2 regions of the Telluria sp. RT2P19 genome follow, and region 2 is predicted to be linked to the other one. Evidence: predicted binding sites of a transcription regulator. Region 2 holds the regulator's gene; the other holds the start of a gene.
The links. Region 2 encodes NrdR, which represses ribonucleotide reductase genes. Its sites were predicted from a motif close to CACNANATNTNGTG; they were not measured.
Positions count from the first base shown of each region.

Region 1: AC56KW_RS02665 (ribonucleoside-diphosphate reductase subunit alpha) is a predicted target of NrdR. The motif match lies at 2,621-2,634, and genes of this name have one in related genera.

Region 1 is NZ_JCASIL010000002.1:114,792-124,631, reverse strand. It holds gene AC56KW_RS02675 (sensor histidine kinase) at 1-848, shown strand, start outside; gene AC56KW_RS02670 (sigma-54-dependent transcriptional regulator) at 852-2,321, shown strand; gene AC56KW_RS02665 (ribonucleoside-diphosphate reductase subunit alpha) at 2,913-5,843, shown strand; gene AC56KW_RS02660 (ribonucleotide-diphosphate reductase subunit beta) at 6,046-7,152, shown strand; partial or broken gene AC56KW_RS02655 (IS1595 family transposase) at 7,346-7,630, shown strand; gene AC56KW_RS02650 (PQQ-dependent sugar dehydrogenase) at 7,775-9,502, shown strand; gene AC56KW_RS02645 (hypothetical protein) at 9,572-9,840, shown strand, end outside.
Region 2 is NZ_JCASIL010000025.1:62,449-72,288, reverse strand. It holds gene AC56KW_RS23535 (M16 family metallopeptidase) at 1-244, shown strand, start outside; gene AC56KW_RS23530 (riboflavin synthase) at 360-986, opposite strand; gene ribD (bifunctional diaminohydroxyphosphoribosylaminopyrimidine deaminase/5-amino-6-(5-phosphoribosylamino)uracil reductase RibD) at 1,015-2,091, opposite strand; gene AC56KW_RS23520 (GspH/FimT family pseudopilin) at 2,193-2,750, opposite strand; gene AC56KW_RS23515 (type IV pilin protein) at 2,878-3,330, opposite strand; gene AC56KW_RS23510 (pilus assembly PilX family protein) at 3,327-4,019, opposite strand; gene AC56KW_RS23505 (PilW family protein) at 4,027-4,965, opposite strand; gene pilV (type IV pilus modification protein PilV) at 4,962-5,498, opposite strand; gene nrdR (transcriptional regulator NrdR) at 5,612-6,079, opposite strand; gene glyA (serine hydroxymethyltransferase) at 6,148-7,395, opposite strand; ZMP/ZTP riboswitch at 7,499-7,619, opposite strand; gene AC56KW_RS23485 (SDR family oxidoreductase) at 7,802-8,548, shown strand; gene ybgC (tol-pal system-associated acyl-CoA thioesterase) at 8,791-9,195, shown strand; gene tolQ (protein TolQ) at 9,216-9,840, shown strand, end outside.

The DNA.
Region 1 (9,840 bases), on a different contig from region 2:
TGAAACCCTACCGCGAAGGCGACGGCGCCGGTGAAGTGCGCGGCCGGCGCGACCAGCCGGTGCACCTCAAGCTGCGCTTCGCGCGCGTGGCCGATGGCTTCGAGGCCGCGGGCCGCAGCGTGGTCTTCATGCAGGACGTGAGCGCCATCGAGAACCAGGCGCAGCAACTCAAGCTGGCCTCGATGGGCCGCCTGACCGCCAGCATCGCGCACGAGGTGCGCAACCCGCTGTCGGCGATCGGCCACGCCACCGACCTGTTGGCCGAAGACCTGCACGGCCCGGCCGAGGTGCGGCTCTTGAAGATCGTGCGCGACAACGTCACGCGCGTGAACCGCATGGTCGAGGACATCCTGCAGCTGTCGCGCAAGGCCCAGCCGAATGGCGGGCCGGTGCCGCTGGCCGCTTTCCTGGAAGAGCTGAAAGCCGAATTCTGCGAAATCCACGGCCTGGCGAGTGATATAGTCCATATAGGCGAGCCCGGCGGCAGTGCGGTGCGCTTCGATCCGCTGCACCTGCACGAGGTGCTGCTCAACCTGCTGAACAACGCGGTGCGCTACGCCAGCCGCCAGCCGGCCAGCATCCGCATCTTCCCCGCGCGCGACGCCGCCGGGCGGCGCGAGCTGCACGTGCAGGACGACGGCCCCGGCATCACGCCCGAAGTGCGCGACCACCTGTTCGAGCCGTTCTATACCACCTCGAGCAAGGGAACCGGCCTGGGACTCTACCTGGCGCGTGAACTGTGCCTGAACAACGATGCGAAACTCGATTATGAATACCGGTTCGATCCAATCGCGCTGGGCCCGCGCAAGGCCAGCGGCCGCTTTGTCATCACCTTCGCGCTCGAGTAAGCCATGAGCGCGCCCCGCATCCTGGTGCTCGACGACGAAGCCGACCTGCGCGAGCTGCTCGAGATCACCCTGCTCAAGATGGGTCTCGACGTCGACAGCGCCGCCACCCTGCGCCAGGCGCGCGCCCTGTTCGACGAGCACGAATACGCGCTGGTGCTGACCGATATGCGCCTGCCCGATGGCCTGGGCCTGGAACTGGTGCGCGAGATCGCCGCCTCGGGCAAGGGCACGCCGGTCGCCGTGATCACGGCCTACGGCAGCGCCGAGAACGCGGTGGTGGCGCTCAAGGCCGGCGCTTTCGACTATATCGCCAAGCCGGTGGCGCTCGACGCGCTGCGCGTGATGGTGCGCTCGGCCCTGAAATTGTCGGAAGGCGGCGCCGCGGCCCAGGATGGCGGCGTGGTCGAGTCGCGCATGATCGGCCACTCGCCGGCGATGCAGTCGCTGCGGGCGCAGATCGCGCGCCTGGCGCGCTCGATGGCGCCGATCTCGATCACGGGTGAATCCGGCAGCGGCAAGGAACTGGCCGCGCGCGAGATCCACGCCCAGAGTTCGCGCGCCGGCAAACCCTTCGTGGCGGTGAACTGCGGCGCGATTCCCGAGACGCTGATGGAGGCCGAGTTCTTCGGCTACCGCAAGGGCGCCTTCACCGGCGCGGCCGAGGAACGCGACGGCTTCTTCCAGGCCGCCAATGGCGGAACGCTGATGCTGGACGAAGTGGCGGACTTGCCGCTGGCGATGCAGGTCAAGCTGCTGCGCGCGATCCAGGAACGGCGCGTGCGCAAGATCGGCGCCACGGGCGAGGAACCGGTCGACGTGCGCATCATCAGCGCCACCCACCAGGATCTGGCGCGCTGCGTCGAAACCGGCAAGTTCAGGCAGGACCTGTTCTATCGCCTGAACGTGATCGAGCTGGCGCTGCCGCCGCTGCGCGCGCGGCTCGACGATCTGGCCCTGCTGGCCGGCGGCATCCTGAACCGGCTGGCCGGGCCTGGCCAGGCGTCGCTCGGGCCGGGCGTACTGGAGGCCTTGAAGGCGTACACCTTCCCGGGCAATGTACGCGAGCTGGAGAATGTGCTCGAGCGGGCGCTGGCGTTTGCCAACGATGGCGTGATCCAGGTGGGCGATTTGTCGCTCAAGGCGGCAAGGTTGGCGGAAGCAGGGCAGGGCGAGGTGCTTGCTGCGGCGGGCGCACCGGAACCGGCGCCGCCGATCCCGGGTCCCGGTGCGATCCCGGCTGCGGGCGCCGTGTCCGCCGCGCCTGTCAAATCTGCGGCCCCGGTCGCCCGCGGTCCTGCGGAACTGCCGAGCAACCTGCCCGAATATCTTGAACAGGTCGAGCGCGACATCATCCAGCGCGCGCTGCAGCAGACCCAGTTCAACCGCACCCAGGCGGCAAACCTGCTCGGTATCAGCGTGCGCCAGCTGCGCTATCAAATGCAGAAGCTCGATATTTGCGCGCCGGACGATTGACCGCGCGCACAACGCCGCATGGGCATTCTGCTTGTTTCTCTTCAGCAACTAAGCAGGGGCATGATGCACGCCTGCAGCGCATACCGCCTCATATTGACGAGTGAGACAACGTACTGATAGCAGGATATCTTTTTTAGCCGATTTTGGATGTTAGTACTTGCTCACTGCGAGGTCCCCGTCTATTGGGGGGCGGCCAAATGTCAAGACTGCACAGACCTCGAAACCGAAAATTTTGACCATTTATTCGCTTGCCTGTACCGCAAATCAGGTACTACAATTAGTCTCATATCAAAGCTAGGCACTAGATGTAGTGGTAGTAGACGGAAAGACACTAGTGCAATAGTTATCCGTGAGTTGTCCGTAGGTTGTCCACAAGTTGCCCACAAATTTGTTCCTAGATTTGTCGATTTAGCACTTGCCGATACGCTTTATTTAATTATTTGTACCCTGCTTCTTCCGTATGCCAGCGTGGGCCATCGGCTGGCGGGGTATCGCTTTTCTTTTAATTTGTTGACGGACCGGGTTGCGCGAGGCTGCAAGACGGTCGCCATGTAAACAAGCAGCGGTCTTGACCGCGCACCTGGAGGCGCAATGCACACAGCACAGAACATCTCGATCAACCAACACGTCACCCCAGGATCGACGTCGACCGGACCGACCCCGACCGAGATCGTCGCGCGCGGCGACTATCGCGTCATCCGCCGCAACGGCGCCGTCGTCGCTTTCGAGCCGACCAAGATCTCGGTCGCGATGACCAAGGCTTTCCTGGCCGTGGCCGGCGGCCAGGGCGCGGTGTCGGCGCGCATCCGCGAACTGGTGGAACAGCTGACCGGTAACGTCGTGGCCGCACTGGTGCGCCGCCAGCCGAACGGCGGCACCTTCCACATCGAAGACGTGCAGGACCAGGTCGAGCTGTCGCTGATGCGTTCGGGCGAACACGACGTCGCGCGTGAATACGTGCTGTACCGCGCCAAGCGCATGGACGAGCGCCGCGCCGCCAAGGAAGCCGCGGGCGGCGCCCCGGTCGCCGCGCCGCAGATCCACGTGATCGATGGCGGCGAGCGCCGCCTGCTGGACATCAACGACGTCCACGCCCTGGTCAATGCGGCCTGCTCGGGCCTGGAAAAGCACGTCGACGCCGACGCGATCGTCGCCGAGACCCTCAAGAACCTGTACGACGGCGTGCCGGTCGAAGAGCTGTACAAGTCCGCCATCCTGGCTGCCAGGGCCCTGATGGAAAAGGACCCGGCCTACAGCCAGGTGACGGCCCGCATCCTGCTGCACACCATCCGCAAGGAAGTCTTCGAACACGAAGTGCCGCAAGCTGGCGCCGCCGCCGAATACCTCACCTACTTCCCGCGATACATCGCGAAGGGTATCCAGAACGAGCTGCTGGACGAAGAACTGGGCAAGTACGACCTCGAGCGCCTGGCGAAAGCCATCGTCGCCGACCGCGACCTGCAGTTCGGCTACATCGGCCTGCAAACCCTGTACGACCGCTACTTCCTGCACGTGCGCGACGTGCGCATCGAAATGCCGCAGGCCTTCTACATGCGTGTCGCGATGGGCCTGGCCCTGCGCGAAGACGACCGTGAAGCGCGCGCGATCGAGTTCTACAACCTGCTGTCGTCGTTCGACTTCATGAGCTCGACCCCGACCCTGTTCAACTCGGGCACCCGCCGCTCGCAGCTGTCGTCGTGCTACCTGACCACCGTCGGCGACGACCTGGAAGGCATCTACGACGCCATCAAAGAGAACGCACTGCTGTCGAAGTTCGCCGGCGGCCTGGGCAACGACTGGACCCCGGTCCGCGCGCTGGGTTCGCGCATCAAGGGCACCAACGGCCGTTCGCAGGGCGTGGTCCCGTTCCTGAAAGTGGTCAACGACACCGCCGTGGCGGTGAACCAGGGCGGCAAGCGCAAGGGCGCGGTCTGCGCCTACCTGGAAACCTGGCACCTGGACATCGAAGAATTCCTGGACCTGCGCAAGAACACCGGCGACGACCGCCGCCGCACCCACGACATGAACACCGCGAACTGGATTCCCGACCTGTTCATGAAGCGCGTGATGGAGAAGGGCGCCTGGACCCTGTTCTCGCCATCCGAGACGCCAGACCTGCACGACCTGACCGGCAAGGCCTTCGAAAAAGCCTACCTGGCCTATGAAGCCAAGGCCGCCAACGGCGAAATGTCGGTGTTCAAGAAGATCGAAGCGCTGGACCTGTGGCGCAAGATGCTGTCGATGCTGTTCGAAACCGGCCACCCATGGATCACCTTCAAGGACCCATGCAATATCCGCTCGCCGCAGCAGCACGTGGGCGTGGTGCACTCGTCGAACCTGTGCACCGAGATTACCCTGAACACCAGCGCCGACGAAATCGCCGTCTGCAACCTGGGCTCGGTGAACCTGCCGCAGCACATGAAGGGCGATGGCCTGGACCACGTCAAGCTGCAAAAGACCATCCGCACCGCGATGCGCATGCTCGACAACGTCATCGACATCAACTACTACGCGGTCGAAAAAGCGCGCAACTCGAACCTGCGCCACCGTCCGGTGGGCATGGGCGTCATGGGTCACCAGGACTGCCTGCACATGATGCGCATCCCGTTCGCGTCAGAACAAGCGGTGAAGTTCGCCGACACCTCGATGGAAGCGGTCTGCTACTACGCCTACCTGGCCTCGACCGAGCTGGCCGAAGAGCGCGGCCGCTACGACACCTACGAAGGTTCGCTGTGGGACCGCGGCATCCTGCCGCAGGATTCGATCAAGCTGCTGGCCGAAGAACGCGGCGGCTACCTGGAACAGGACACCAGCGAATCGATGGACTGGACCCCGGTGCGCGAGCGCATCAAAGAGTTCGGCATGCGTAACTCGAACTGCGTGGCGATCGCCCCGACCGCGACCATCTCGAACATCATCGGCGTGTCGGCCTGCATCGAGCCGACCTTCCAGAATCTGTACGTGAAGTCGAACCTGTCGGGCGAATTCACCGAGATCAATGCCTGCCTGGTGCGCGACCTGAAGGCGCGCGACCTGTGGGACGAAGTCATGATCGCCGACCTGAAGTACTTCGACGGTTCGCTGAGCAAGATCGACCGTGTGCCGCAAGACCTGCGCGACATCTATGCGACCGCCTTCGAGATCGAGCCGAAGTGGCTGGTCGAAGCCGCCTCGCGCCGCCAGAAGTGGATCGACCAGGCGCAGTCGCTGAACATCTACATGGCCGGCGCCTCGGGCAAGAAGCTCGATGAAACGTACAAGCTCGCGTGGTTGCGTGGCCTGAAGACCACCTACTACCTGCGCACGATCGCCGCGACCCACCTGGAGAAGTCGACCACCCGCACCGGCGCCCTGAACGCGGTGTCGGTCTCGGGCGGCCTGACCGGCGGCCATGCAGCACCGGCAGCCGCAGCGCCAGTCGCCGCAGCGCCAACCGCAGCCGTCGCCGAAATGGATGAAGGCGCTGCCTGCTACCTGCGTCCGGGCGACGACGGTTTCGAGGAATGCGAAGCCTGCCAGTAATCCGCCGTAGCAAGTGCGGGCTGGCGTGATCGCCGGCTTGCACCACGACTCTTAACACCGTCGTTCCCGCGCAGGCGGGAACCCAAGTTTGCCCGCACCTCGCAAACGTCAAAGGTTCCCCCTGGCGGACGACTGCCAACAACACTATGTGTGATCTGTGACGCGATTGCCCGCGACAGACTCACACCGGAAGGAAATCACCATGCTCTCCTGGGACGACGAACCAACCAGCGCCCCGCGCGCCCCGCAAACCACCGCCAATCCTGACGCCGCGCCCGCCGCTGAGGTGGCCAAGCGCGTCAACGCCGACGACAAGCGCATCATCAACGGCGCGACCGACGTGAACCAGCTGGTACCGTTCAAATACAAATGGGCATGGGACAAATACCTGGCCGGCTGCGCCAACCACTGGATGCCGCAAGAAGTGAACATGCAGCGCGACATCGAGCTGTGGAAGAACCCGAACGGCCTGTCGGAAGACGAGCGCCGCCTGGTCAAGCGTAACCTGGGCTTCTTCGTGACCGCCGATTCGCTGGCCGCGAACAATATCGTGCTGGGCACCTATCGCCACATCACCGCCCCGGAGTGCCGCCAGTACCTGCTGCGCCAGGCCTTCGAAGAGGCGATCCACACCCACGCCTACCAGTACATCGTCGAATCCCTGGGCCTGGACGAAGGCGAGATCTTCAACGCCTACAACGAGATCGAATCGATCCACGACAAGGACCAGTTCCTGATCCCGTTCATCGACGTCCTGACCAACCCTGAATTTACGACCGGCACGCTGGAAAACGACCAGAAGCTGCTGAAGTCGATCATTGTCTTCGCCTGCCTGATGGAAGGCCTGTTCTTCTACGTCGGCTTCACCCAGATCCTGGCGCTGGGCCGCCAGAACAAGATGACCGGCGCCGCCGAGCAGTACCAGTACATCCTGCGCGACGAGTCGATGCACGTGAACTTCGGCATCGACCTGATCAACACGATCAAGATGGAAAACCCGCAGCTGTGGACCCCGGCCTTCCGCGAAGAGATCAAGGCCCTGTTCCTGCAGGCCGTCGACCTGGAATACCGCTACGCCGAAGACACCATGCCACGCGGCGTGCTGGGCCTGAACGCCCCGATGTTCAAGGGCTACCTGCGCTTCATCGCCAACCGCCGCGCGGTGCAGATCGGCCTGGAGCCGCTGTTCCCGAACGAAGAGAACCCGTTCCCGTGGATGAGCGAGATGATCGACTTGAAGAAGGAACGTAACTTCTTCGAGACGCGTGTGACCGAGTACCAGACCGGCGGTACGCTGAGCTGGGATTGATGGCTACCCGCATCGCATGAACGACAAACCCCGCAAGCGCGGGGTTTTGTTTTTTGCGCTGTACCCGTTAGCTGTGGATGAGCATTGAACTGCTGAACTGCTGAACTGCTGAGCTGATCGGCGGTCCAACTCCTGTCGACGTCGATAGGAGCGCACGGTGAAAGCCCCGTTGTTCGCCACGCTGTTCTCCCAGCTGGTGCCGAGCGACGCCAATGCAGCCTAACCCGCCTTCGCCCGTGCCCACGGTATTGCGCACCAGGCCGTCAATGTCAGCGCCGGCGCACGGGTTCGCAGCAGTGCCCAAGGCGCCGTCCAGGTGCAAAACGTCCATGCCTGCCACCGGCGATTCAAGCAATAGCTGGCACGGTTTCATGGCGTGACGCCGCGTCGTCTATCAATTACCTGGGATGGCATTGGGCACTCGATGGTGGGCGAGTCACTACCCGTCGAGCAATTGCTGCGTAGCATATTCGGAGTCAGCCACAGCGAACGATGGCAGCGCCTTGTTTTTGGCTCTTCCGCCATGTCCCTATTCGCCAGATACTTGATACATATGGAATGCGCGCAAGGGGCAAGAGTTGACCTATGATGGCGGTTTTTTACGCCTGACCAGGAGACAATCTTGCAAGCCAAACCCCTGACGCTGCATGCCCTCATGCTCGCCAGCCTGGCGACGGTATCCGTCGCCCACGCCGCACCCGCGCCCCAGGTCGCCGCCGGCCGCACTATCTTCCAGAACAACTGCGCCAGCTGCCATACGGTCGATGCCAAACTGTCGCCGCTGGCCGGCCCGGGCGTGTTCGGCGTCGTCGGCCGCAAGGCCGCCGGCGTCCCCGGTTTTAATTATTCGGGCGCGCTTGCCAAGGCCGGCGCGGCGGGCACGGTCTGGACCCGGGAGGAACTCGACGTGTTCTTGCTTGACCCGTCCAAACGGGTGCCCGGCACCACGATGCCGGTCGGCCTGCCGGACCAGCAGATGCGCACGGCGCTGATCGACTACCTGGCCAGCCTGCAAGGCCCCGCCGGCGCTGGCGCCGGTGCCGCTGCGCCGGCCGCCACCGCCAAGCCGGCCCAGCGCGCCGGTTCCTGGGACGACACCCAGCCCGGCAAGGTCTTCCACTTCAAGCCGAGCGAGCTGGCCAGACCGTTCGCCACCGAGAGCGCGGGCAACGGCCCGCGCGTGCAGGCGCGTCCGAACGGCTCGATGCCGGTCGTGATGCCCGGCTTCGAGGTCGGCGTGTTCGCCCAGGATGACGACAAGCCGCGCGTGGCCCTGCGCGCGCCGAACGGCGACGTGTTCCTGGCCGCGACCGGCGCCGGCGAAGTCAAGGTGCTGCGCTCGAAGAACGGCGTCAAGGCCGATACCGCAGCGGTATTCGCCAGCGGCCTGTCGCGTCCCTACGGCATGGCCTTCTGGCCGTCGGGCGCCGATCCGCGCTATCTGTACGTGGCGGGCGTCAATTCGGTGGTGCGCATCCCATATCGCAACGGCGACCTGAAGGCGCGCGCCGAGGCCGAGGTGGTGATCCCGGAGCTGTCCGAGACCAGCGGCGGCCACACCACCCGCACCCTGGCGTTCTCGAAGGACGGCAAGACGCTGCTGCTGTCGATCGGCTCGGCCACCAACGTCGCCAGCGACATCGGACCCAAGCCGCCGCTGCCGCTGCCCGAATGGGAGAAGCAGCACGGCTTCGGCGCCGCCTGGGGCGTCGAGACCGACCGCGCCACCGTGATGGCCTTCGACCCGGACGGCAAGAACCGCCGCACCTATGCGACGGGCCTGCGCAACTGCGTCGGCATGCTGGTCTATCCGGCGACCGGCGACGTGATGTGCAATGTGAACGAACGCGATGCGCTGGGTGACAACCTGCCGCCGGACTACCTGACGCGCGTGAAGCAGGGCGGCTTCTATGGCTGGCCGTGGTACTACATCGGCGACAATGAAGACCCGCGCCAGAAAGGTATCCGCCCGGACCTGAAGGGCAAGACGATCACCCCGGACGTGCTGCTGCAGGCCCACTCGGCGCCGCTGGGCATGGTGGTGTATCACGCACCGAAAGGCGCGCAACACGCGTTCCCGAAAGAGTACGAGGGCGACATCTTCGTCGCGCTGCACGGTTCCTGGAACCGCGGGGTGCGCACCGGCTACAAGGTGGCGCGCGTGTTCATGAAGGACGGCGTGCCGACCGGGCAGTACCAGGACTTCATGAGCGGCATGGTGATCAGCGACCGCGACGTCTGGGGCCGGCCGGCCGCGGTCGAAGTGGCGCAGGACGGCGCGTTGCTGGTGGTGGACGACGCCGGCGGCACGGTGTGGCGCGTCGTACCCAAGCCTGCGCCGAAACGCTAGATCGGCGCCGGGCCTTGCGCTAAGATGGGATCGATGCGGCGCTGCGGCACCGATCCCCCGGAGGCAATTATGCGTGAACCGACTGCCACATCCACGTATGGCCGGCTCGCCATCCTGGCGACCTGCATCCTCACGGCCTGCGCCAGCAAGCAGGCAGCCCCCCTCGTCATGCCGCCGCTGGTGCTGGGCGGCTACGACAAGGACACACCGCGCAACCCGGCCTGCGACAGCCTGATCGAGCAGGCTGTGGAGCGCGACGTCAAGGGCGGCTTCAAGCTGGTCGGCATGCTCAATACGAACACGTATCCGAAACCCGGCAAGTCGCAGGTCCGGGAAAC
Region 2 (9,840 bases):
GTCGTCGCTGACCGAGGGCACCGACCCGGCATCGATCCTGTCGGTGGAGCGCCAGGTCCAGGCCCTCACGGCCGACGACATCAAGGCGGCGGCGCGGCGCTACTTCGACACCAGCAATTATGTGCAGGTGGTGCTCAATCCCGAGACCCAGGCGGCGGCCAAGGTGGCCAGCGCAGGTGGCCAAGCCGCAGGCAAGGCTGGCGGCAATGGTAAACCTGGCGCGCTGGCGGCGCCCGGCGGCTGACGCCGGGGCGCCCGCGATAGGCCACGTTCCTGGCCGTGTTGCAGGGGTGGACAGCGAAGCCGTCCACACGTTCATCCACCCTGCATCTGCCCCAAATCTCGGGCGGCGCCGGGAATTATCGCGCGGCCGACAGCATGCGCTCGACGTAGCGCGCGATCAGGTCGATCTCGAGATTGACGCGCGAACCGGCCGCCAGGTGCTTGAGGGTGGTGACGTCGATCGTGTGCGGGATCAGGTTGATCGAGAAGCGGCACACCTTGCTGCCTTCGGCTTCGAGGTCCTCGACCCGGTTCACCGTGAGCGACACACCGTTGACCACGACCGAGCCCTTATAGGCCAGGAACTTGCCCAGCTCATGGGGCGCGTCGATGACCAGCTCGAACGACTCGCCGACCGGCGCGAAGCTGTGCACCTTGCCCAGGCCATCGACGTGGCCCGAGACGAGGTGCCCGCCCAGGCGCTCGGCCAGGGTCAGCGCTTTTTCGAGGTTCACTTCGCCCGGGGTTTCCAGGCCCACCGTCTTGTTCAGGCTTTCGCGCGAGACGTCGACCGTGAAGGCCTGGTCGGTCTTTTCGACCACGGTCATGCAGGCGCCGTTGATGGCGATCGAGTCGCCCAGGGCCACGTCGCCCAGCGGCAGCGGGCCGGCGTCGACGACCAGGCGCACACCGGCGTCCAGGCCGCCCGCCAGTGGCGAGACGGAAGTGATGTTGCCGACGGCGGCGACGATTCCAGTAAACATACGATTCCTTCGTGTTGGTGTATCAGTATCAGGTTGCCGGCTCGACGAAGCGCGCCAGGATGCGCAGGTCGTCGCCCACGCGCGCCACGTCGTGGAAACGCAGCTGGCGGCGCTGCGCCAGGCGCTCCAGAGCGGGCAGGTCGAACATGCCCTGCCCCGGTCCGATCAGGGTGGGCGCCAGGTAGGCCAGCAGCTCGTCGACGCAGCCTTCGCGCACCATCGAGGCGTTGAGCCTGGAACCCGCTTCGACGTGCACTTCGTTGATTTCACGCCGGCCCAGTTCGCGCATCAGCGCCGGCAGGTCGACCTTGCCATGCGCATTCGGCAGCATGATCACTTCGTGGCCGGCGGCGCGCAATGCCGCGGACCTGCCGGCGTCGTCGACGGCGCCCACGATCCAGCAGGGTTCGCCCTGCAGGATGCGCGCATCGAGGTCGATCTCGAGACGGCTGTCGATGATCACGCGGCGCGGCTGCAAGGGCGTGTCGACGCCGCGCACGGTCAGTTGCGGATTGTCGGCCTTGACGGTGCCGATCCCGGTCACGATCGCGCTGGCGCGGGCGCGCCAGGCGTGGCCGTCGGCGCGCGCCTGCTCTCCGGTGATCCACTGGCTCTCGCCGCCGGCGAGCGCGGTGGCGCCGTCCAGGCTGGCCGCGACCTTCAGGCGCACCCACGGCAGGCCGCGCACCATGCGCGAGAAGAAGCCGATGTTGAGTTCTTGCGCGGCGTCGGCCAGGACGCCGGCCTTGACCGCGATGCCGGCGGCTTCGAGCTGGGCCAGGCCGCGGCCGGCCACCAGCGGGTTCGGGTCGACCATGGCCGCCACCACCCGCCCCAGGCCGGCCTGCACCAGGGCGTTGGAGCATGGCGGCGTGCGGCCGTGGTGGCTGCACGGCTCGAGCGTGACATAGGCGGTGGCGCCGCGCACGTCGTTGCCGCGCGCCGCGGCGTCGCGCAATGCCTGGATCTCGGCGTGCGCCTGGCCGGCGATCTGGGTGTGGCCGGCGCCGATCACGATGCCGTCCCTGACGATCACGCAGCCGATGCGCGGATTCGGCGCGGTGAGGTACATGCCGCGCGCCGCCCAGTCCAGGGCCAGCGCCATGCCGTCGGTATCGTTCAGAATCAGTTCGCGGTATTCGCTCATGTCGGTGGTCAGTTCGGTGCTCGGTTCGGTGCTCATGAGGATCGTCGCCTTGCCGTGTTTCAGGGCGGCGCCGCGGCGCCGTCGCACCCGTCCTCGCGGGCGGGATTGCACAGGCGTGGCCGCCCGAGCATATTGATTTTAATACGGCGCACTTCGCCGCCATGGAACAGCGACAGTGTGCCGAGACGCGATGCGGCGCTGTTCGTGTCGCTGCAACTGCGTCCCGCGCCATTGTAGGCGATGTATTGCGGCGCTGCAGGGCTGGTGAAGGAATAGCTGACCTGCAGGCCTCGCGGCAGAGGCGGATGAACGGCCAGGATCTCGTCGCCCCCGCCGGGACGGCGATCGTTGTCGCGGTCGACATAGACGGTCCAGCCTTGCGACCAGTCGCGGCCTTTCTCGTCGTTGGACGTGAGCTTGACCCGTTCGTTGCGCGCGATCGCCTGCGACCGGGCCAGCTGGACCGCGCTATGCAGGTCGCCGGACGCGGTGCGCAGCTGCTGGCCGCGAACCAGCCCATGCAGATTGGGAGCGGCGAGCGCCGCCGTGACCGCGACCATGCCGAGCACCACCACCAGCTCGGCCAGGGACAGGCCGGCGCACCACCGCCACCTCATCGGCTCCCTTATTGGCTCCCTCATTGGCTCTCTCATTGGCTCTCTCATTGGCTCTCTCATTGGCTCTCTCATTGGCTCCCCTCATTGGCTCCCTCATGCCGCCCCATTGCCAGCACCATCGCCAACCTCATGGCCAACAGCGGGCAGATGGGCCGCTGGCCGTTTGGCGGCCGGTGCTGTCGAGGGTCAGGACGCCGCAATCGGGATCGGCGAAGCCCGTGTCGACATTGGCCGTTCCAGGCCGCGCGCGCAGCGCGATGCATTGGGAGATGTCCTGGCCGGGGCAGGCGTAACCGTCGAGCTCGTAGGCGCTGGCGGCGGCGCTGTTGCCGGTCCAGGTCGGGAAATGGCCGGCATCGGGATCGCCCGCGTCGATCGAGAAAGCGATGTAGGCGTGGTGCAGCGCGCGGTATTGCTCCTGGCGCTGCATCGCGTCCAGCAGCGCCAACTGGGCCTCGACGCGGCGCGCCCTGACTAGCTGCTGCGTGTACGACGGGTAGACGAGCGCGGCCAGGATGCCCATGATCGCCATCACGGCCAGCAGCTCGACCAGCGTGAACCCTCTGCCGATATGCTTCATTGTCGGTCCTTCCCCGGCAGGTGGGCGGCTGCCGCAGCGGGCGGACCGGCGGCGGCGGCGGCTTCCTCGCTCCAGTTGCCAAGCTCGCGCCAACCGACACGCCGGCCCGGCGCGCCGTCGGCAGGCTTGCGGTAGTAGGCCTGCAGCGCGGCGTGGGTGCCCGGCATGCTGCCGGCGCCGCGCGCCACGATCCGGTACAGCTGGCCGCCGGGCGAGGCGGGCATCAATTCGACCAGGTAGCGCGGCGCCTCGCGCGGCAAGGCGCCCTCGCCGTCCGGCATGTTCGTGCCGGTAAAGCTGCCGTAGGCCACCGCCGGACCGTCATCATCGAGCAGCAACCCGGCCAGTTCGTCCGGATCGGCCGCGTGCGCGCATAGCCCGTTGAAGGGTCGCCCACCGCCGCAGCCGGCGACGAAGGCATCCGCGCTGCCGCCGGCGATGGCATTGGCGCGCGGCGAGCCGGGTTCGGCGCCGCCTTCGATGTCGCGTTCCGCATCGTGCACGGCGGCGTCGGCCATCTGCAGCGCCAGCAACCGGTCTTGTTCATGCAGGGCGGCGCGCGCACCCTGCATGGCGCCGCGGGTCGAGGCGATGCCGGTCATGAGCACCGCCAGCATCAGCACCAGGGCGGTCAGCAGTGCGATGCCGCCTTGCCGTTGCCGGGACCGGAATGGATGAACGCCGCGCATGCGAGGCTTACTCCGGCGCCACCGGCAATGCGACGGTCGCGCCATAGACCTTGCGCATGCGCGTTTCGCCCGGTTCGTCGAGCGCCATACCGACCAGGCGCGTACCGGGATCACCAGCGGAATACGCAGCGCCATGATCGGGCCCGAACAGATCGTAGACGATGCGCGCGCCAGCGCCGGGAGCGAGGCGCGGCCCATGCAGCAGCAACCCGACCCGCACCGTCGCCACCCGCTTCCAGTGCGTGCGCTTGTGCAGGTCGGCCGCCCGTTCGGCGGGCGTCGCGCCGACCGGCACCAGCGCCGCGTCGAGCGCGGCAAGCTCGGTGGCATTGACATAGCGGTTCGGGACGCCGTCGCCATCGCTATCGAACCCGTATAGCACCTGGAAGCTGTCGACCCGCCCCGCCACCGCATCCGACGACCAGCCGCTCGCGCCGCGATACTTGCACCGCAGCTCGGCTTCGCCCTGGGCATTGCGTGCGACATAAAGAATGCTCCAGCCTTCTTCATCGCGGTGCACCGGGAAGCCGGCGCAGTCGAGGGTGGCGCCATCGCCGTGCGGCGGCGCGCCACTGCCGGGAAAGCGCAATGCCAGTACGTCGCTGCCGTTGGCCTCGTCGGGCAAGGGAGAGTCGAGCCCAGTGCTGGTGCGCGCAAGCGAGCGGGCGTCGAGCCCGGCGATGCGTGCGGGCGACGCCGGATCGGGCGCCGGATGCGCCGCCCAGTCGACATGCGCCGCCAGCCGGATCGCGCGCGCCAGCGCATCCATGGCGTAACGGCCGCTGTCGTCCATTTCGGACGCTTCCATCACGGCGGCATGCGCGCGCACGCTCGAGATCAACAGCGCCCCCGCTCCGAGCAGCACGGCCAGGCCGAGCGCCATCGCCACCAGCAGCTCGGCGATCGTCAGGCCGGTCTGCCCCATGCGCACATTGAATGGCTTCATCGCGCCACCAGCAGCACATAGCCCGGCGCATCGGCCGTTCCATGCCAGCCGACCTTGATCGCCAGCGGCGCCCCGGCCTCGCCGCTGCACTCCCATCGATAGCGGCTGGTCGCATCGGCCCACGGCGCGCCGTCGCGGCAGAGTGCAATGCGCCCGGCGGGAAAGTTGCGGTGTATCGCCAGGCGCGCCTCGTGCAGGTCGAAGGCGGCCAGCGCCAGCGGGTCGCATGTGGCTGCGCCGTAACATGGCGCGCCACCCGCGGGCGGACCATCGGCCAAGGCGTCATAGGCAAGCGCGAGATAGGGATTGGCGCCGTCGGGCAGGCCGGCTACCTGCGCATTGGCTTGCATGCGCGCGGCCAGCGAAGAGGCCAGCATCGCCGCCTCGGAAGTCAATGCCGCGTGCTGGCGCGTGCGCTGCGCCGCCAGTTGCGACGCACTGGCGCCAACCACGCCCAGCGCGAGCACGAACAAGGCCACCAGGACTTCGATCAGGGTAAAGCCGCCGGACCTATCGGGTAGACGCGCCTGCATTGCCGCTCCTTCTCGCTGACGATGTGCGAGCAGAGAAGGTATCAGGCCGGGTTCATGCGCCCATGCGTCGGCGCAAGCGTGCGCCGGGCCAAAAACGGAACTTGGAAACGACGCTAATTGTCGAGCTTACGCTGGTGGCCGACTTCGACCAGCGCCGCCTGGAAGGAATCCAGGTCCTCGAAATTCTTGTAGACGGAAGCGAAGCGGATATAGGCGATCTTGTCGAGACGCTTGAGCTCTTCCATCACCAGCTCGCCGACATACACGCTCTCGACTTCGCGGCGGCCGCTGGTGAGCAGTTTTTCCTCGATCGATGCGACGGCGCGGTCGATCGCCTCGGCCGCGACCGGGCGCTTGCGCAGGGCCAGCATCAGGCTGCCGCGCAGTTTCGACGAGGCGAACTCTGTGCGGCTGCCATTCTTCTTGACGATGATCGGCATCGACAGTTCGATGCGCTCGTAGGTCGTGAAACGCTTGTCGCACTTGCCGCAGCGGCGCCGGCGCCGGATGGCGTCCCCTTCCTCGGATACGCGGGTATCGAGGACTTGTGTTTCTTCATGCTGGCAAAAGGGACATTTCATGGCGCCGGGCTGCAGGTACTACATGGATACTGATAACGGACCGGCGAGCCGGCCCGGATACATCGATATTAACGCGCGTAGACCGGGTACTTGTCGGTCAGCTTCTTGACTTCGCCCTTCACGCGTTCGATGGTCGCGGCGTCGTGCGGGTTGTCCAGCACGTCGGCGATCAGGTTGCCCACGGTGACCGCGTCTTCTTCCTTGAAGCCGCGGGTGGTGAAGGCCGGGCTGCCCAGGCGGATGCCCGAGGTCACGAATGGCTTCTGCGGGTCGTTCGGGATGCCGTTCTTGTTGCAGGTCATGTGCGCCTGGCCCAGGATCGCTTCGGCTTCCTTGCCGGTCAGGCCCTTGGCGCGCAGGTCGACCAGCATCACGTGCGATTCGGTACGGCCCGACACGATGCGCAGGCCGCGCGCGATCAGGGTCTCGGCGAGTGCCTTGGCGTTCTTGACGACCTGCTTCTGGTATTCTTTGAACTCGGGCGACAGCGCTTCCTTGAACGCAACAGCCTTGCCGGCGATCACGTGCATCAGCGGTCCACCCTGGATGCCGGGGAAGATCGCCGAGTTGATGGCCTTTTCGTGCTCGGCCTTCATCAGGATGATGCCGCCGCGCGGGCCGCGCAGCGATTTGTGGGTGGTCGAGGTCACGAAGTCGGCGTGCGGCACCGGGTTCGGATACTCACCGGCGGCAATCAGGCCGGCGTAATGGGCCATGTCGACCATGAAGTAGGCGCCGACATCCTTGGCGACCCGGGCGATGCGCTCGAAGTCGATGCGCAGGGCGAACGCCGAGGCGCCGGCGATGATCATCTTCGGCTTGTGTTCCTTGGCCTGGCGCTCCAGGGCCTCGTAGTCGATGTCTTCTTCCGGGGTCAGGCCGTACGAGACGACGTTGAACCACTTGCCCGACATGTTCAGGGCCATGCCGTGGGTCAGGTGGCCGCCTTCGGCCAGCGACATGCCCATGATGGTGTCGCCAGGCTTGAGCATGGCGAAGAACACGCCCTGGTTGGCTTGCGAGCCCGAGTTCGGCTGGACGTTGGCGGCTTCGGCGCCGAACAGTTCCTTCAGGCGATCGATGGCCAGTTGCTCGGCGACGTCGACGAATTCGCAACCGCCGTAATAGCGCTTGCCCGGGTAGCCTTCAGCATACTTGTTGGTCAGCTGCGAGCCCTGCGCTTCCATCACGGCCGGCGAGGTGTAGTTCTCGGAGGCGATCAGCTCGATGTGGTCTTGCTGACGAACGTTTTCCTTCTGAATGGCATCCCACAGTTCCGGGTCGATATTGGCGAGCGTATGGTCTTTGGCAAACATGTAAAACTCCAATCGATAATATTCCAGGCAACTGGTCGCCAACGGGAAGCGGTGCGGGAGCCAATGAATGGCGCGGGCAGCCGCGATCGAACGCGTACCGGTTGATGGCTGCCCAGGCGAACGGCGTATGGCGTCTCAGGTTCCCCGGTGGTTGCCCACCTTTTGCCGCGCCGTGCATCCTGATGGTGCGCGCACGCGGTATTTCGCCAGTTACGTGAGACGTAAGGACTCCAAATTGTACTGAACTCCCCATCGTAGGGCAAGGAAACCGCTGTGCCGGCGGCGTGCCGGGGCCGAATCAGGACGCCTCAGCGCACTCGTGGTCGTTTCGGCTACAATTTTATGGTTAGGCAGCGCGCCTTGCCTCTCCCGCCTGCCTCCCTGTTGCCCATCCCAAGGAACCATCATGATCGTCTTCATCACCGGCGCATCGGCCGGCTTCGGCGCCGAAATGGCGCGCACCTTCGCCTCCCACGGCCATCGCGTGGTCCTGGCCGCGCGCCGCACCGACCGCATCGCCGACCTGGCGCGCGAACTGGGCGAGTCCGCCCTGGCTGTCACGCTGGACGTCACCAGCCGCGCCTCGATCGAGGCCGCCCTGTCCGGCCTGCCGGCAGAGTGGAAACAGATCGACGTGCTGGTCAACAATGCAGGGCTGGCCCTGAATACGGCGCCGGCCCATGAAGTGCCGCTCGAAGACTGGGACACCATGATCGCGACCAATTGCCAGGGCCTGGTGACCATGACCCGCGCCGTGCTGCCTGACATGGTGGCGCGCGGCAATGGCCTGGTGATCAATATCGGCTCCGTCGCCGGCAACTATCCTTACCCGGGCGGCAATGTGTATGGCGCAACCAAGGCGTTTGTCGAGCAGTTCACGCTGAACCTGCGCGCCGACCTGGTCGGTACCGGCGTGCGCGCCACCAATATCGCGCCGGGACTGTGCGGCGGCACCGAGTTCTCGAACGTGCGCTTGAAGGGGGACGATGCGGCTGCCGCGAAGGTGTATGAAGGCACGCAGCCGCTGACGGCCAAGGATATTGCCGATACGGCTTACTGGATCGCGACGCTGCCGCCGCATGTCAATGTCAACAGCATCGAGTTGATGCCGACTTGCCAGGGATTCTCGCCGTTCAACGTGCGCCGGGCCTGATCGTCACACCCCCTACGCCACGCTGGGCGAACGCCGATGCAACCATATCCTGACCAATCATTTGTGAGAAAGTGTTACAGTGATTGGTCTTTTAACTACGTTTCAAGTCTACTACTACTCAAAAGCACGACCAGGTGCTATCAATATGTAAAACTTTTCCGCTTTCAAGGTACGCCAACGTACATATTAAAGTGGAAAGTCGCGTAAAATATTTCCCGTTTTCATCTATTCGGCAGCAAAGAATGCCTTCAGTGTACAACTGGCCAGTCAGGATTTATTACGAGGATACCGACGCCGGTGGCATTGTCTATCATGCCAACTACCTGAAGTATTTCGAACGCGGCCGGACCGAGTTCCTGCGCGCTATCGGCATCGAACAGCAAGCGTTGATGGACGCGGACCATACCGCCTTCGTCGTCAGGAGCATGACCCTCGATTACCGTTTCGCCGCCCGACTTGATGACGAGCTGAGCATCCGCACCAGCGTGGCAAAAGTGGGCGGGGCGTCGGTTCAGTTTCTCCAGGAAGCATGGTGCGGCGAAGTGCTGCTCAATTCGGCCAACGTGAAAATTGGCTGCGTCGACGTCCGTACCACGCGCCCCCGTTCCCTGCCCGATGACGTCGCTGCTAAAATGCGTGCCGCCTGAAAAATCTTATACATTAAGCCATGACCGCAACCCATGACCTGTCGTTTGTCTCGCTGATCGCCAACGCCCACGTGCTGGTGCAATTGATCATGGCTTTGCTGTTACTGCTGTCGATCGTCAGCTGGACGTATATTTTCCGCAAAATATTCGCGATCCGTGCTGCGCGGGCGCAAACCGAGCAATTTGAACGCAGCTTCTGGGCCGGCGGCAACCTGCACACCCTGCACCAGAGCGCCAGCAGCCAGCGCGACCAGAGCGGTCCCCTGGCCCGCATCTTCGAAGCCGGCATGGGCGAATTCATCAAGGGCAAGCAGGCCTCGCGCGAAGCACTCGACATGAACTCGGTCCTCGACGGCGCCCGCCGCGCCATGCGCGCCTCGTTCCAGCGCGAACTCGATTCGCTCGATACCCACCTGAACTTCCTGGCCTCGGTCGGATCGGTCTCGCCCTACATCGGCCTGCTGGGTACCGTCTGGGGCATCATGAACTCGTTCCGCGGCCTGGCCAGCGTCGAGCAAGCCACCCTGGCGGTAGTCGCTCCCGGCATCGCCGAAGCGCTGATCGCGACCGCGATCGGCCTGTTTGCCGCGATCCCTGCCGTGGTGGCGTACAACCGCTTCACCCACGACATCGACCGCCTGGCGA